One region of the Paenibacillus sp. SEL1 genome, then DNA from elsewhere that is predicted to be linked to it. Evidence: predicted binding sites of a transcription regulator. Region 1 holds the regulator's gene; the other holds the start of a gene.

The links. The regulator CtsR, encoded in region 1, represses protease genes until heat stress. The targets are predictions, from matches to a motif close to ATGGTCAATAAAGGTCAAACA.
Region 2: clpP (ATP-dependent Clp endopeptidase proteolytic subunit ClpP) is a predicted target of CtsR. The motif match lies at 7,672-7,692, and genes of this name have one in related genera.

The regions. Positions count from the first base shown of each region.
Region 1 covers NZ_CM137723.1:1,333,690-1,342,576, forward strand. Annotated here, with positions in the region: gene clpC (ATP-dependent protease ATP-binding subunit ClpC) at 1-1,066, opposite strand, end outside; gene ACYCSE_RS06235 (protein arginine kinase) at 1,111-2,175, opposite strand; gene ACYCSE_RS06240 (UvrB/UvrC motif-containing protein) at 2,204-2,728, opposite strand; gene ACYCSE_RS06245 (CtsR family transcriptional regulator) at 2,798-3,262, opposite strand; gene ACYCSE_RS06250 (GNAT family N-acetyltransferase) at 3,801-4,988, opposite strand; rRNA gene rrf (5S ribosomal RNA) at 5,151-5,267, opposite strand; rRNA gene ACYCSE_RS06260 (23S ribosomal RNA) at 5,347-8,273, opposite strand; tRNA gene ACYCSE_RS06265 (tRNA-Ala) at 8,516-8,591, opposite strand; rRNA gene ACYCSE_RS06270 (16S ribosomal RNA) at 8,689-8,887, opposite strand, start outside.
Region 2 covers NZ_CM137723.1:2,223,838-2,232,724, reverse strand. Annotated here, with positions in the region: gene eno (phosphopyruvate hydratase) at 99-1,385, opposite strand; gene gpmI (2,3-bisphosphoglycerate-independent phosphoglycerate mutase) at 1,449-2,993, opposite strand; gene tpiA (triose-phosphate isomerase) at 2,995-3,747, opposite strand; gene ACYCSE_RS10255 (phosphoglycerate kinase) at 3,807-4,988, opposite strand; gene gap (type I glyceraldehyde-3-phosphate dehydrogenase) at 5,109-6,119, opposite strand; gene ACYCSE_RS10245 (sugar-binding transcriptional regulator) at 6,213-7,250, opposite strand; tRNA gene ACYCSE_RS10240 (tRNA-Arg) at 7,520-7,594, shown strand; gene clpP (ATP-dependent Clp endopeptidase proteolytic subunit ClpP) at 7,805-8,401, shown strand; gene ACYCSE_RS10230 (PdaC/SigV domain-containing protein) at 8,526-8,887, opposite strand, start outside.

The sequences.
Region 1 (8,887 bases):
CACGCAGACCATACAAGATTTGAATCGCCTCTTCTGGAGAAGGTTGATCCACTGTAATGGGTTGAAAACGACGCTCCAAAGCAGCATCTTTCTCAATATATTTGCGGTATTCATCCAGCGTGGTCGCACCGATGCATTGCAGCTCGCCACGTGCCAGAGCAGGTTTCAGGATGTTGGACGCATCAATTGCGCCTTCCGCTCCACCAGCACCAATCAGCGTATGCAGCTCATCAATGAACAACACGATATTACCCGCTTGACGAATCTCGTCCATAATTTTTTTCAAACGATCCTCGAATTCACCACGATACTTGGTGCCTGCTACCACAGAACCCATATCCAGTGTCATTACGCGCTTGTCGCGCAACGTTTCGGGAATCTCATTCGCTATGATCTTTTGGGCCAATCCTTCGGCAATCGCCGTTTTACCTACCCCAGGCTCACCAATCAGAACCGGATTGTTCTTTGTACGGCGGCTGAGCACCTGAATTACGCGTTCGATTTCCTTGCTACGCCCAATAACAGGGTCCAGGTTGTTTTCCTTCGCAGATGCCGTCAGATCGCGCGCCAGACTGTCCAGAGTTGGCGTGCTGACATTAGCTGGAGCACCGTGATGGCTGGAAACAGCCTCGCTGCTACCGAGTAATTGAAGCACTTGCTGACGCGCTTTGTTCAGACTAATGCCCAGGTTATTCAGTACACGTGCTGCTACGCCTTCGCCTTCACGAATAAGACCAAGCAAAATATGTTCTGTACCTACATAGGTATGGCCCAGTTTGCGGGCTTCATCCATAGACAGTTCGATGACTTTTTTGGCGCGTGGAGTATAGGCAATGTTCGTCGGTTGCTCTTGACCGCGTCCAATCAGCGTTTCCACTTCATCCTGAATTTTTTCCAGTCCCAGTCCTAAACCGATTAAGGCTTTCGCTGCTATTCCTTCACCTTCACGAATGAGGCCTAGCAAAATGTGCTCTGTGCCAATGTTGTTGTGTCCCAATCGAACAGCTTCTTCCTGAGCCAAAGCAAGCACTTTCTGTGCACGTTCCGTAAATCTTCCAAACATCATATATCCTGCACCTCCACAGTGTGTATTTCAGATCATTCTATATATTAAAGGGTTGTGCCTAATTTTTGCCGGATCAGCTTCGCCCGGTACATATCGCGCTCTTCGGTATTCATTTTATCCCCAAAGCTTTTTTGCAGGAACCCGGGTTGTGTCATCACATTCAGCTCATTCATCGCTGCGGTGGAAGGACGCTCCAAAATTCCTAAATCTACGCCAAGACGCACATCGGACAGCCGCTGTGCAGCCTCCTTGGAATCCAATACTGCTGCATATGACAAAATACCGAATGAACGCATCACCCGATCTGTAATTCGCAGCATAGATTCATTCATTAGCCGTTCTCTGGCAGAACGCTCGTGCTCAATAATTTGTAGCACCACGCCATGTAGATTCTCTATAATTTCCGCCTCGGTTTGTCCTAGTGTAATCTGATTAGATACCTGAAACAAATTTCCGACAGCTTCGCTACCTTCACCGTAAATGCCGCGAACCGTAAGACCTACCTGTGAAACAGCAGACAATATACGATTGATTTGATGAGTCATGACTAATGCGGGCAAATGCATCATCACCGAAGCTCTCATACCTGTGCCGACATTCGTCGGACAACTGGTCAGAAAACCTCTCCGATCATCAAATGCATAATCAACATGCGCTTCAAATGCATCATCAATAATCATTGCGCGTTCCCAAGCTTCCCTAACCTGACATCCCGGATATAAGCACTGGATACGCAGATGATCCTCTTCGTTTATCATAACACTAACCGATTCATCATCGCTAATTAAAACAGCACCGTTACGAGATTCGTTCGCCAAATTAGGACTAATCAAATGCTTCTCAACCAGCACCCGCTTGTCGATCTCATCCAACTCGGATATTTTCAACGTATGAAAAGTACCAAAACCACCTAAATCATCATACTGAAGGATATCCGTCAAGCGTTGAAGTGCTTCTTCCGACTGCTGATTGGTAGCAAGCATGGGAAAAGGCAGATGCTGCAAGTTACGCGCAATTCTCACCCGGCTGCTAATGACAATCTCCGAATCCGCAGCATCACCACGCATCCAGTCACTTAGCGGCTTCTCCGTAAACCGAATATTGGGCATTACGCATCCCTCCTACTCTTCACAAACTTTACTCTTCAGTCATTTCTTTTTCAAGCTCTCTGATTTGATCCCTAAGCTCAGCAGCTGATTCAAATTCTTCCTGTACAATATGCTGTTGCATCTCTTTTTTCAAATCGTCAATTTGCCGTTTAACCTTCAGGCGGCCTCCAGTGCGAACCGGAACTTTACCAACATGATTCGTACTGCCATGCACACGCTTGAACAGAGGGTCCAGACGACTATCAAAGTATTGATAGCACGACGGGCATCCGAAACGTCCCAGCTTACTAAACTGTGCATAGGTCATGCCACAATCCTTGCATTGCAGGTTTTGCGGACCACTGTGGCCTGGAGACTGGCTCTTTGTACTGGAGTCAAAATCCAGCATCCCCGACAACAAGCTATGAATCGAAAAGCCGTTAGGTGTTCCAGGGATCATCTCCCCTTTTTCCTTGGCACACGTCTCACAAATATGAAACTCTGTCTTTTCGCCATTCACAATTTTGGTGAAATGCAAAGTTGCCGGCCGCATATTACATTCTTGGCACAGCATAAAAGCACCTCCTTTAATGTCAGGATTTATACCAATCCCTACATCCAAACGTTAGTCTCTATTCACAAACTATTTGGTCGCCAGCAACGAGATCAGCATAGCCTTAAGCAATCTTGCTCGCAGTTGATCACGATAGGGAAGCTTCAGTAATAATGTATCCCTCGATAAGGCAGCCTTCATTAGATTAGCTTCCCTTTTGCTTAAAAAATGGGCCTCCTCTAACTGATAAATCAGTCCTTCTGCTGCCGATTGGCTTATTTCCTCCCCGATGCTCTGATGAAGATGTGTATGGATGGCATGCTGTGCAGGCAGCTGAATTCGCTGAATACGAATGTAGCCCCCGCCACCGCGTTTACTTTCCACCACATAGCCTTTTTCCAGCGTAAACCGGGTGCTAATTACATAATTAATTTGCGACGGCACGCAGGAAAAGCGGTCAGCCAGATCATTGCGCTGAATCTCCACTAAACCTTGGGGACTTTCCAGCAATATACTCTTTAAATATTGTTCAATAATATCGGAAACATTGCGCATTTCATCATCCTCCACTAACGGAAACGCAAGTATTCAAGTACATTTCACGCTCCACAGAGTCCGCCGTATATTGAACTTAACCAAACGGTAAAGTCACGAATCTAAGCTGTATTCAGGCTGTTGCCTGTTCTACACTCATTGGAATTGTACCGTTTATTCTCTAGTGTGGCCTTTATTTGCGATTAGTCATACACTTCTCTTATTTTCATAAAAGGCAGTTCCTAACTATACGCAAATCATTTCGATCCTCGTTTGCTTCTTTGCTATTAAAATTACTTTATACGGCCAATCCATCAAAATACTTCTACAGAACCTCACGAGGTTTGATTGACTTTGACTTTCTTTGACTATATTCATATTATAGCACATTATTCATTTTTGCCAAGGGGTCAATACCATTTTTCGCAATCTAATTATGTTTTATACAATACCATAAAAAAACTCTTCCCAATTACAGAAAGAGTTTTGAAAATTATAATAAGCACATAAGTTATATTCCCTGAAAAACGGAACATAAGAAGATCTAAATGGGCCTTTATCAGAAAAAATCCAATAAAAACGTTTGTTTTACTGGTATTACACGTTTAAGCGCAGACACAAATTCACTGCCCCCTTCAATACGCCCCCACTTATACAGATCATCAGCCTGCTGGTAGCCAAGCATCAGAGTCGTCAATGACTGAATCCCAAGTTTCAAGTCAGCTACCATAGCGTTTTCAGATGAATTGCTTGTATCCACTCTCTCCAGATGTCCTTTCCCTTCCGTAGTAATTGTTAATCTCCATACTCCTTCATTCCATGGTGCATATCGATCTATCAGATTTAAGGTTAAACGTGTTTCCTCTCCAACCTGCTCAAAAGGGTATCTTTCTACAAAAGCAGCTGCATCCACAATACGGCCCATAAAATAAGGCACGGTCTCCTGTTGAATTCGCGGATCATCAAGTAAAAATGGCAGATTGTCATTTGCTGGAACGTAAATAAATTTACCATGGGTTATCATGGAGTCATGATTTGCAAAATAAGTCCATAAAGCCCGACGGGCCGTCTCATTTTCATAAACCAACTCATCACAATTCAACTGTTTATTTTCAATTTTGTACAGTGCATATCCCTGAGGATCGCCTGTTTCTGAGTAATATACCGCAGTTCGATAATTCTCATTTAAAATCCGCTCTTGCCACCATTCCTTATCTCGTACCAGCGTGCCATTATAACGAGATGCATACGCTTGATACACTTGGTCCAGTTCTGAAATATCTTTGACATCGCGTTTGACTGTACCCTCTGTTTTAAGTTTTGCAGGGAATTTTTCAATGGGAATGACGTACTTTTTGTATTCAATATACGTTTCCCATCCAAATTTACGATAGAAGGCAAAGGAGAAGGGATGCAGAAAAGAAAGGCTTTGTCCCGCAGACTTCATCTCTTCAAGCGCATGCGTCAACAAACGTGAAACCATGCCTCCGCGACGCTTTTCTGGCCATGTTGCCACACCAGCAATGCCTCCCATATCAAAAACCTGACCGTTTATGTATACCTGTAGCGGTAACAAAGTCAGTTTAGCATTCAAGTCATGTCCGTCGAATATTCCCCATGTTTGCTCTGGTTTGAACTTCTTCCTAGCTTTCTCCAGATCCTCCATGGACATTGTAAACTGAAAAGCATATTGAGATAATTCAATAGCCGCTTCAAATTCCTTACGTTGTAATTGTCTGATCTCCATAACTTCGTCACCTCGCTTGTATACTTGGACATCCATAAAAAGATTACACACTTAGAGTGTGGCAAACCCCATTCTCTCTGTCAACCTTAGAAACAGGTGGTCATCTAAAAACGCATAAAAAAGGATGATAATCTCAATGAGATTATCATCCTTTTCACTTTTGCTTGGCGACGTCCTACTCTCCCAGGACCCTGCGGTCCAAGTACCATCGGCGCTGGAGGGCTTAACGGTCGTGTTCGGGATGGGTACGTGTGGAACCCCTCCGCTATCGCCACCAAACATGAATTTACATCGTAAATTCTACATTCAAGGTTACACCCTGAAAACTGGATCCGAAACTTATTTGCGTTTTATTCTTTAGGATAAGCCCTCGACCGATTAGTATTGGTCAGCTCCATGCATTACTGCACTTCCACCCCCAACCTATCTACCTCGTCGTCTTCAAGGGGTCTTACGAATTGGGAAATCTCATCTTGAGGGGGGCTTCACGCTTAGATGCTTTCAGCGCTTATCCCTTCCGTACATAGCTACCCAGCGGTGCTCCTGGCGGAACAACTGGTACACCAGCGGTACGTCCATCCCGGTCCTCTCGTACTAAGGACAGCTCCTCTCAAATTTCCTACGCCCACGACAGATAGGGACCGAACTGTCTCACGACGTTCTGAACCCAGCTCGCGTACCGCTTTAATGGGCGAACAGCCCAACCCTTGGGACCTACTTCAGCCCCAGGATGCGATGAGCCGACATCGAGGTGCCAAACCTCCCCGTCGATGTGGACTCTTGGGGGAGATAAGCCTGTTATCCCCAGGGTAGCTTTTATCCGTTGAGCGATGGCCCTTCCATGCGGTACCACCGGATCACTAAGCCCGACTTTCGTCCCTGCTCGACTTGTAGGTCTCGCAGTCAAGCTCCCTTCTGCCTTTGCACTCTTCGAATGATTTCCAACCATTCTGAGGGAACCTTGGGGCGCCTCCGTTACTCTTTAGGAGGCGACCGCCCCAGTCAAACTGCCCACCTGACACTGTCCTCGCACCGGGTCACGGTACCAAGTTAGAACCTAGATACGATCAGGGTGGTATCCCAAGGATGCCTCCCTTCAAGCTGGCGCTCAAAGTTCTACGGCTCCCACCTATCCTGTACAGATCGTACCCAAATTCAATATCAAGCTGCAGTAAAGCTCCATGGGGTCTTTCCGTCTTGTCGCGGGTAACCTGCATCTTCACAGGTATTAAAATTTCACCGGATCTCTCGTTGAGACAGCGCCCAAGTCGTTACGCCATTCGTGCGGGTCAGAATTTACCTGACAAGGAATTTCGCTACCTTAGGACCGTTATAGTTACGGCCGCCGTTTACTGGGGCTTCGGTTCATAGCTTCGCCCCGAAGGGCTTACCACTCCCCTTAACCTTCCAGCACCGGGCAGGCGTCAGCCCGTATACTTCGCCTTGCGGCTTCGCACAGACCTGTGTTTTTGCTAAACAGTCGCTTGGGCCTTTTCACTGCGGCCCCCTCGGGCTATTCACCCTACCGAGGCACCCCTTCTCCCGAAGTTACGGGGTCATTTTGCCGAGTTCCTTAACGAGAGTTCTTCCGCGCGCCTTAGAATTCTCTTCTCGCCTACCTGTGTCGGTTTGCGGTACGGGCACCTTCTCCTGGCTAGAGGCTTTTCTTGGCAGTCTGAGATCATGACCTTCGCTACTCCAATTTTCGCTCCCCATCACAGCCCAGCCTTAACGATGTGCGGATTTGCCTACACATCAGCCTCACTGCTTAGACGGACATCCATCAGTCCGCGTCACTACCCTACTGCGTCACCCCATCGCTCATAACGGATTACGGTGGTACAGGAATTTCGACCTGTTGTCCTTCGACTACGCCTATCGGCCTCGCCTTAGGTCCCGACTTACCCTGAGCGGACGAACCTTCCTCAGGAACCCTTAGGCTTTCGGCGGATCTGATTCTCACAGATCTTTTCGTTACTCATACCGGCATTCTCACTTGAATGCAGTCCAGCGCTCCTTACGGTACACCTTCAACCCGCATTCAACGCTCCCCTACCCCTGATGCAAGCATCAAGCCATAGCTTCGGTGGTGTGTTTAGCCCCGTTACATTTTCGGCGCAGAGTCACTCGACCAGTGAGCTATTACGCACTCTTTCAATGGTGGCTGCTTCTAAGCCAACATCCTGGTTGTCTGTGCAACTCCACATCCTTTCCCACTTAACACACACTTGGGGACCTTAGCTGATGGTCTGGGCTGTTTCCCTTTCGACAATGGATCTTAGCACTCACTGTCTGACTCCCGGAACTAAATCTATGGCATTCGGAGTTTGACTGAGCTTGGTAACCCTTGCGGGCCCCGCACCCAATCAGTGCTCTACCTCCACGATTCTATTTCCGAGGCTAGCCCTAAAGCTATTTCGGGGAGAACCAGCTATCTCCGGGTTCGATTGGAATTTCTCCGCTACCCCCACCTCATCCCCGCATTTTTCAACATGCGTGGGTTCGGGCCTCCAGTGCGTGTTACCGCACCTTCACCCTGGACAGGGGTAGATCACCCGGTTTCGGGTCTACGTCCACGTACTCATTCGCCCTATTCAGACTCGCTTTCGCTGCGGCTTCAGCTCTTCACCTTAACCTTGCACGGGAACGTAACTCGCCGGTTCATTCTACAAAAGGCACGCCATCACCCATAGATCGGGCTCTGACTTCTTGTAAGCACACGGTTTCAGGATCTATTTCACTCCCCTTCCGGGGTGCTTTTCACCTTTCCCTCACGGTACTGCTTCACTATCGGTCGCCAGGGAGTATTTAGCCTTGGCAGATGGTCCTGCCGGATTCATACGGGGTTTCACGTGCCCCGCACTACTCGGGATCCGTCTCAGAGAGAACAAGTTTTGAACTACAGGGCTTTTACCTTCTCTGGCGGGCCTTTCCAGACCTCTTCATCTAACCGGTTCCTTTGTAACTCCATGTGAGACGTCCCACAACCCCAAGGAGCAAGCTCCTTGGTTTGGGCTAATCCGCGTTCGCTCGCCGCTACTGACGGAATCACTATTGTTTTCTCTTCCTCAGGGTACTTAGATGTTTCAGTTCCCCTGGTCTGCCTCTATTCTGCCTATGTATTCAGCAGAAAGTGACTGTCGATGAAGACAGCCGGGTTTCCCCATTCGGACATCCCCGGATCAAAGCTTGCTTACAGCTCCCCGAGGCCTTATCGTTGTTCGCCACGTCCTTCGTCGGCTCCTGGCGCCTAGGCATCCTCCGTGTGCTCTTTGTAGCTTAACCTAGACTTTTCTTTCAAAGAAAGAAAATGTCGATGTTCGATAAAGAATGATTTTTGCCAAAGGCAAAAGATCTTTCCCTACCTGCTACCTTTATTTCACTTGTTTACACAAGATCAGCTTAAAGGAATATTCTAAAACGCAATTTCGTTTCGGTATCCAGTTTTCAAGGTGCAAAGCTGTTTGATTATCAGTCAATCTCCAAAGAGTTAACGATTCTCATACATTTTTAGATGAAATTGTAATTGGTGGAGCCAAGCGGGATCGAACCGCTGACCTCCTGCGTGCAAGGCAGGCGCTCTCCCAGCTGAGCTATGGCCCCTCACAAGTTCCATCAAAACTGAACAAATGGAATGATGATTGTTGAAGCTAATGCTTCATATTTGAATGTTTCCATTGCAGGAAACGATTCTCCATAGAAAGGAGGTGATCCAGCCGCACCTTCCGATACGGCTACCTTGTTACGACTTCACCCCAATCATCTACCCCACCTTCGGCGGCTGGCTCCCTTGCGGGTTACCCCACCGACTTCGGGTGTTGTAAACTCTCGTGGTGTGACGGGCGGTGTGTACAAGACCCGGGAACGTATTCACCGCGGCATGCTGATCCGCGATTACT
Region 2 (8,887 bases), 890 kb from region 1:
AGTAGGCCTGTTTTATTCATGCGAAAAAGCTTTGAGCGTTCAGACTTCATGATCATAAACCATGAGTCAAGAGACGCCATCAGCATTTTTGCGCAATATTATTTTTTCAGGTTGTAGAAAGATTTCAGGCCGTGGTATTGAGCCAGTTCACCCAGTTGATCCTCAATGCGGAGCAATTGGTTGTACTTCGCAATACGGTCAGTACGGGAAGGAGCACCTGTTTTAATTTGGCCTGCATTTGTTGCAACAGCGATATCAGCGATTGTGCTGTCTTCGGATTCACCGGAACGGTGAGAGATAACAGCTGTGTATCCTGCACGTTTAGCCAATTCGATAGCATCGAATGTTTCAGTCAGCGTACCGATTTGGTTTACTTTGATCAGGATGGAGTTACCGATGTTTTCATCGATACCTTTAGCCAGACGCTCTGTGTTTGTTACGAACAGGTCGTCACCAACCAATTGGATTTTGTTGCCCAATTTTTCAGTGAGCAATTTCCAACCTTCCCAGTCATCTTCGGAGCAACCATCTTCAATAGTGATGATTGGGTATTTATCAACCCAAGAAGCAAGCAGGTCAACGAACTCAGCAGAAGTGAAGGATTTTCCTTCGCCTTCCAAAGTGTATTTTCCATCTTTGTAGAACTCAGTGGAGGCAACGTCCATACCGAGGAATACGTCAACACCTGGTTTGTAACCAGCTTTTTCGATCGCTTCGATAATAGTGGACAGAGCTTCTTCGTTAGATTTGAAGTTAGGAGCAAAACCACCTTCATCACCAACAGCTGTGTTCAGACCTTTGGAGTTCAGTACGGATTTCAGGTTGTGGAAGATTTCTGCGCCTACACGCAGAGCTTCTTTAAATGTAGGAGCGCCTACAGGCAGAACCATGAACTCTTGTACGTCAACGTTATTGTCGGCATGAGCGCCACCGTTAACGATGTTCATCATTGGTACTGGCAATTGTTTAGCATTGAATCCGCCCAGGTAAGTGTACAGTGGCAAGCCCAGAGCTTCAGCAGCAGCGCGAGCTACAGCCATGGATACTGCCAGAATTGCGTTTGCACCCAATTTACCTTTGTTATGTGTACCATCCAATTTGATCATCAGCGTGTCGATTTCTACTTGGTTCACAGCATCCAAGCCGATTACTTCAGGAGCAATAATTTCGTTCACGTTTTTAACAGCTTGCAGAACGCCTTTACCCAGGTAACGGGATTTGTCGTTATCACGAAGCTCTACAGCTTCGTGAGCGCCTGTGGAGGCACCGGAAGGAACGATAGCACTACCGATAGCACCGGATTCCAGATAAACTTCAACTTCAACCGTAGGGTTACCACGGGAGTCGAGGACTTCGCGAGCGTACACGTCAGAAATAATAGTCATTTGTACTTAATCTCCTTTGTGAATCATGATTTATTGGTCAAGCCTATACTTATTAAATCAAGCTTACTTGCGGGATGCAATCATAGATTTTCCTGTCATTTCCGCAGGTTGCGGAAGTTGCATCAAATCCAGAAGCGTTGGAGCTACGTCAGCCAGTATTCCATGCTCACGCAAAACGATATTTTCGTCAGTCAAAATGAACGGAACCGGATTAGTTGTGTGAGCTGTGAACGGACGTCCCTGCTCATCAATTTCCATATCCGCGTTACCATGGTCAGCAATGATAATAACCACGCCACCTTTGGCTTTAACCGCATCTACAACACGTCCAACACACTCATCCGTCGTCTCTACCGCCTTAATCGTTGGCTCCAGCATACCGGAGTGTCCAACCATATCCGGATTGGCAAAGTTCAGGATAATCGCATCATGCTTGTCGGCTTCGATTTCCTTAACAGCAGCATCCGCTACTTCATACGCACTCATTTCCGGCTGTAAGTCATATGTAGCCACTTTAGGCGAGTTGATCAAAATACGAGTTTCGCCAGGAAGCTCCACATCACGTCCGCCACTGAAAAAGAAAGTAACGTGCGGATATTTTTCAGTCTCAGCAATACGCAATTGCTTTTTGTTGTTTTGAACCAACACTTCACCAAACGTGTTATCCAGGTTTTTCGGTTCGTAAGCTACAAAGCCTTGAACCGTTTCGCTGAACAACGTCAGGCACACAAAGTGCAAATCTTTAGGCCATTTCGGGCCACGGTCAAAACCACGGAAGTCCGCGTTTGTAAATACCTGAGACAGTTGAATCGCACGGTCAGGACGGAAATTGAGGAAGATAACAGAGTCATTGCTTTCGACCAGCCCTACAGGACTGCCGTCAGCCTTCACAATAACCGTTGGCTCCACAAATTCGTCGAACACTGATTTTTCATACGATTCTTTCAATGCTTCCATTGGGTCTGTGTATTGAGGACCTTCTCCGTACACGATTGCACGGTAGGATTTCTCTACACGTTCCCAACGTTTGTCGCGGTCCATAGCATAATAGCGTCCTTGTACAGTCGCAATTTTGCCTACGCCCACTTCTTGAATTTTAGCGATCAGCTGCTGCATGAAGCCTACGCCGCTGTCAGGCATAACATCGCGTCCATCCATGAAAGCATGAATGTACACTTCTGTTAAACCTTCTTTTTTCGCCAAGTCCAGCATAGCGAACAGATGGCTGATATGGCTATGCACGCCGCCGTCGGACAGAAGTCCGTACAGGTGAAGTTTCGTGTTGTTCTTCTTGGCATGTTGCACTGCTTTAACCAGTGTTTCATTGTCGTAGAATTCACCTTCACGGATGGACTTCGAAATACGAGTCAAGTCTTGATATACAATTCGGCCTGCGCCGATGTTCAAGTGACCTACTTCGGAGTTACCCATTTGTCCTTCAGGCAGACCCACTGCTTCGCCAGAAGCCGTCAGCGTTGTATGAGGATACTGTTGTAAATACCGGTCGTAATTCGGTTTGTTGGCCTGCGCAACCGCATTACCTTCTACGGTGTCACGCAATCCGAACCCGTCCATAATAATTAAAGCTACCGGTTTTGGTGCTGTCATCTTACTTCGCCCCCTCAACAAGCGCGATGTACGACGCCGGTTGAAGACTGGCACCGCCCACGAGCGCGCCGTCGATATCGCTTTGACCCAGGTACTCAGTAACATTTTCAGGTTTTACACTGCCACCATACTGAATACGTACAGCATTTGCTGTATTTTCATCATACAGCTCTTTAATCAGACTGCGGATATAGGAAATCACTTCATTCGCGTCCTGCGAAGTGGAGGATTTGCCTGTTCCGATGGCCCAGATTGGCTCATAAGCAACAACTACTTGTGCAGCCTGATCCTTAGCCAAACCAGCAAAAGCTGCTACAGTTTGCACTTTTACAACCTCTTTGGTTTGTCCAGCTTCACGATCTTCCAGCTTTTCGCCTACACACACGATTGGAGTCAGGCCATGACGGAATGCCGCATGAACCTTTTTGTTCACCGTTTCGTCTGTTTCATTAAAATATTCACGGCGCTCGGAGTGTCCGATCACAACGTAATCTACACCCAGATCTTTCAGCATTCCACCGCTAATTTCACCTGTAAATGCACCATCTTCTGCAAAGTGCAGGTTTTGTGCGCCAATTTTAATAGACGTACCTTTTACTGCTTCAACCAGAGCAGGAAGATTCGTAAATGGTGCGCAAATCACGCTCTCCACTCCTGCAACCTCTGCTTTGCCTTTGATCTCTTCGATGAAAGTTTTAGCTTCTGGTACGGTTTTAAACATCTTCCAGTTACCCGCGATAATCGGTGTTCTCAATGGTTTCAACTCCTAACTATTAGGTGCCCTAAAGCTTTATTCACGCATAGTGCGTTTGATTATTTATCGTTCAGTGCAACAACACCCGGAAGTGCTTTGCCTTCCATAAATTCCAGTGATGCTCCGCCGCCAGTGGAGATATGATCCATTTTATCAGCCAAGTGGAATTTTTCAGCCGCAGCCGCAGAATCACCGCCACCAATGATGGTGTATGCTTCAGTTGTTGCGCAAGCTTCCGCTACTTCACGAGTACCACCAGCGAAAGGCTCGATTTCAAATACGCCCATTGGTCCGTTCCATACAACCAGTTTGGAGTTTTTGATCACATCTGCATAGATTTTACGTGTTTTCGGTCCGATGTCCACGCCTTCCCAATCTGCAGGAATGCCGTCGATATCCACAATGTCCGTGTTCGCCGTAGCACTGAAATCGTCAGATACAACAATATCAACCGGAAGATAGAAGTTTTTGCCGAGTTTCTTCGCTTTTTCAATAAATCCAAGAGCTACGTCCAGTTTGGATTCATCCAGCAAAGATTGACCCACTTCATGACCTTGAGCTTTGAAGAATGTATAAGTCAAACCGCCACCAATGATTACGTTATCTGCAATGTTCAGCAGGTTGTCGATCACGTCGATTTTGTCTTTTACTTTGGAACCGCCGATAATGGCTGTAAAAGGACGGTCTGGATTCGACAAAGCTTTACCAATGACAGACAATTCTCTTTCCATCAGCAAGCCAGAAACAGCCGGAAGAATATGAGCGATACCTTCAGTGGAAGCATGAGCACGGTGTGCTGCACCAAATGCATCATTCACGAAAACGTCGGCCAGTTCAGCAAATTGCTTCGCCAATTCAGGATCATTCTTTTCTTCTCCTGCATAAAAACGTACATTTTCAAGCAACAGCACGTCGCCGTTTTGCAGTTCAGCCACTTTCGCTTTAACAGCTTCGCCTACCGATTCGTCCACTTTAACTACTGGCTTTTTCAGCAGCTCAGACAAACGTACGCCAACAGGAGTCAGACGCATGGATTCAACAACCTGACCTTTTGGACGTCCAAAGTGACTCGCCAAAATAACTTTTGCACCTTTTTCAATCAAGTAGTTAATGGTTGGCAAGGTTTCACGAATACGCTTGTCATCCGTAATTTTACCGTCCTCAACCGGAACGTTAAAATCTACACGAACAAACACCCGTTTTCCATTCAGTTCTATATCACGTACGCTCTTTTTGTTCATCTCCATATTCCTCCGCACCCTTATAATTTTACGAAACAGGAATTTAAGGCACATTTGATATATAAAGAGCGGAAACAATAACCTGTTTCCGCTCTATGTTATTGCTCAATAAGAATGTTCTTATTTAGCCAGTTTTGCGAAGTATTCCAACGTGCGGATCAATTGTGCAGTGTAGGACATTTCGTTGTCATACCAAGCTACAGTTTTCACCAGTTGTTTGTCGCCAACAGTCAGAACTTTAGTTTGAGTTGCATCAAACAAAGAACCGAAAGTGATACCTTTGATGTCGGAAGAAACGATTTGATCTTCAGTGTATCCAAAAGTATCAGCATCAGAAGCTTCTTTCATTGCTGCGTTGATTTCTTCAGCAGTTACGTTTTTCTCCAGAACTGTTACCAACTCAGTCAGGGAACCAGTTGCTACTGGAACACGTTGAGCCGCGCCATCCAGTTTACCTTTCAGTTCAGGAATTACCAGACCGATGGCTTTTGCAGCACCAGTTGTGTTAGGAATGATGTTTTCAGCTGCTGCGCGAGCACGACGGAAGTCACCTTTAGCATGTGGAGCATCCAAAGTGTTTTGGTCGCCAGTGTAAGCGTGAATTGTAGTCATCAAACCTTCGATGATACCGAATTTGTCTTGCAGTGTTTTAGCCATAGGAGCCAAGCAGTTTGTTGTGCAAGAAGCACCGGAGATTACAGTTTCAGTACCGTCCAGAATTTCATGGTTTACGTTATAAACGACAGTTTTCATGTCGCCAGTAGCTGGAGCGGAAATAACAACTTTTTTAGCGCCGCCTTTCAAATGTTTCTCAGCAGCTTCTTTAGTTGTGAAGAAACCTGTGCATTCCAGAACGATATCTACACCCAGGTCTCCCCAAGGCAGTTCTTCAGGGTTGCGGTTAGCCAAAACTTTAACTTCTTTACCATTTACTTTGAAGAAGCCGTCATGTACTTCTACTTCTCCTTGGAAAGTACCTTGTGTTGTATCATATTTCAACAAATGTGCCAACATTTTGGAATCTGTCAAGTCATTGATTGCTACTACTTCAATACCTTCCACGTTTTGAATCCGGCGGAAAGCAAGGCGTCCAATACGTCCGAAACCGTTAATACCAACTTTAACTGTCATGAGTGAGTTCCTCCCAAAGTTCGTTTAGTTTAGTTTTATATATTCAAGACAGACCCGAAAGCCCGTCAAGACAACACCATTCATAAATCCATCTTAACCATTTAAATAATGACTTACAATCTCGGCAGCAGCGCCTTCGTCGGTGACTAGAATGTCTTCTTGTCCGAAACGCAGTACCGCATGAATAGCGGCCGCCTTGCTCTTGCCTCCAGCTACACCTAGAACCGTATCGGTACGCCTGATGTCCTCTAATCGAAGTCCAAGCGTCAGCATTCTGTGAACAACGACGCCATCTTCGTTAAAGTAATAACCAAACGATTCGGCAACGGCCCCCTCACTGCTGATCTGGGCAAAGGTTTCGGGATCAAGTTTACGTCTATGTGCCATCGCTATGGCGTTGCCTATCCCGTGAATGATGATACGACTCTCGCGAATCAGGTTCAATATATCCTGAATGTTCGTATCTTCAAGCAAGGAGTTGTAAGCATGATTGCTGAGCAAATCCGGTACATGGAGCAGACGGTATTGAGCGCCTACCTTGCGAGCCATTGTGGAAGCAATTGTGTTGGCCTGCATTTCCATGCTTTCTCCCAAACCCCCGCGTGCCGGTACAAACCACCCACCTTTAAGTGGGCCATTAGAAGGTAGTGCCAGTTGTTCCGCCACGTCGGCAATCGTCGTGCCACCTGTTACAGCGACCACATCCTCGTCGTCCATAACACTCAGCAACGCTTTTGCTCCAGCGCGCCCCAGCTCCTGCTTTGTTAACGGAGAAGCATCCGAATCCCCTGGAACGACAACCACCTTCCTCAAACCATAGGCTTGACGAATCTGGTCCTCCAATTGGGACAGGCCGAACAAGTTGTTCGCAATCGGCTCCAGCTGTTCCAGCAGATCCAGTCCTGCTTTGCTCACCTTCATGCCTACACTCTCAATCTCAATTAGCCCTTGAGCTTTAAGAAGATCGGTTTCGGCGCGCAACACGCGCTCAGTCATGTTCAGTGAAGCTGCCAGTGTTCTGCGTCCAACAACATCGGACAGCATAATCTGATGCAGGATCGTGTACCTTTTTTTCAAAACATCCATGAGGTCGGGCAGAAGCTGCTTCTGTATTTCTAATATCTTTCGCATGCTTTCCACTCCCGCACACTTCTAAGTTCTGTCTCTAATGCTCTATCTCTAACTGGTCTTAAAACGTCCCGGGATAACTTTTTAAGTCCCACGTATATCTTAACCAATATTTGCTCCACATGCAAGTCTATCTGAACCTATATTTCTCAACCATTTGCCTGAATATGCGCATTTAATAAAAGCTTGCAATTCACTGCTGTATATCATATAATCATCTTTGTTTCCAATTAGCTGTTTAATTAGTTAGTTGTTTGCATTGATTGAACTATGCGCCCGTGGTCCAACGGATATGACGTAGGCCTCCGGAGCCTGAGATCGAGGTTCGATTCCTCGCGGGCGCGCCATTTTAAATGAACGCATAAATGCTTCTACATAATGTTTTAACCAATGAGAGCGCTGAGGGCTCTTTTTTTTAATCATTAGTTTGACTTTCTTTGACTTTTTGTTTGAAATTGTTTATCATGTGGTTAATACGGTAACAGTTTATAAATAAGGGACGTGTAATCGGCATGTCCACCAAATCCACTAACGATATTTAAGGGAGGTTTTTTGACGTGAGCTATGTTCCTATGGTAGTAGAACAAAGTAACCGCGGCGAACGCGCCTATGACATTTATTCCAGACTGTTGAAGGATCGCATTATTTTGTTAGGCTCGGACGTCAATGACGTTGTAGCCAACTCTATTATTGCGCAAATGCTGTTTTTGGCTGCCGAAGATCCTGAAAAAGATATTCACTTGTATGTTAACAGTCCTGGCGGTTCCATTACAGCTGGTATGGCCATTTTCGATACGATGCAATACATTAAACCTGACGTATCTACGATTTGCGTAGGTATGGCGGCTTCCATGGGCGCGTTCTTGCTGAATGCAGGCGCCAAAGGTAAACGTTTCGCTTTGCCAAACAGTGAAATTATGATTCACCAACCACTGGGTGGTGCACAAGGCCAGGCAACGGATATTGAAATCCGTGCACGCCGCATTCTGAAAATGCGTGACAAATTGAACCGCATTCTCGCAGATCGCACAGGCCAACCACTGGAGCGCATTGAAAAAGACACAGACCGTGACTACTTCATGTCCGCTGATGATGCCAAGGAATACGGTATTATTGATAAAGTGCTAACTAGCTCCTCTCCAGAAGGTGTATAAGAGAAGAAATTTGCCTCTCGATAGCTGGTAAATGGAAAAGCTGCCCCGGATGTTTTATCCGGTAGGCAGCTTTTTTTGCTTTATTGTTTTTTAGCTTATAGACAATTGGAATTGTTTACTCCTACTATTCATGCTGTCCCGCAAAAGGCTTTCCGCCTTGAGGCAGCAGTTGACCGAACGAGTAGGTAAACTCCGGAATTCCATACGCGTATGGCGCATAATCATACAAATCAAACACAATTGTTACTCCACTGCTCGTCACATAAAAATTCTGATCTGCCGCCAGCTCTTTAAATTTGCCGAATCCTTCGCCAGCCTGAAGCGCATCGATTTTTTTCTTCAAATCAGCATTGAGGAACTTTTTGTAGTTCGGATTTGCCTTCAAAACGTCAGACAATTGCAGCAGTTTACCATCAGCGAGCGAGAACGTATATCCTTTACGTGCCGTCATGCCATGTGCGCCACCCGTATACGAGTAATCCTGCA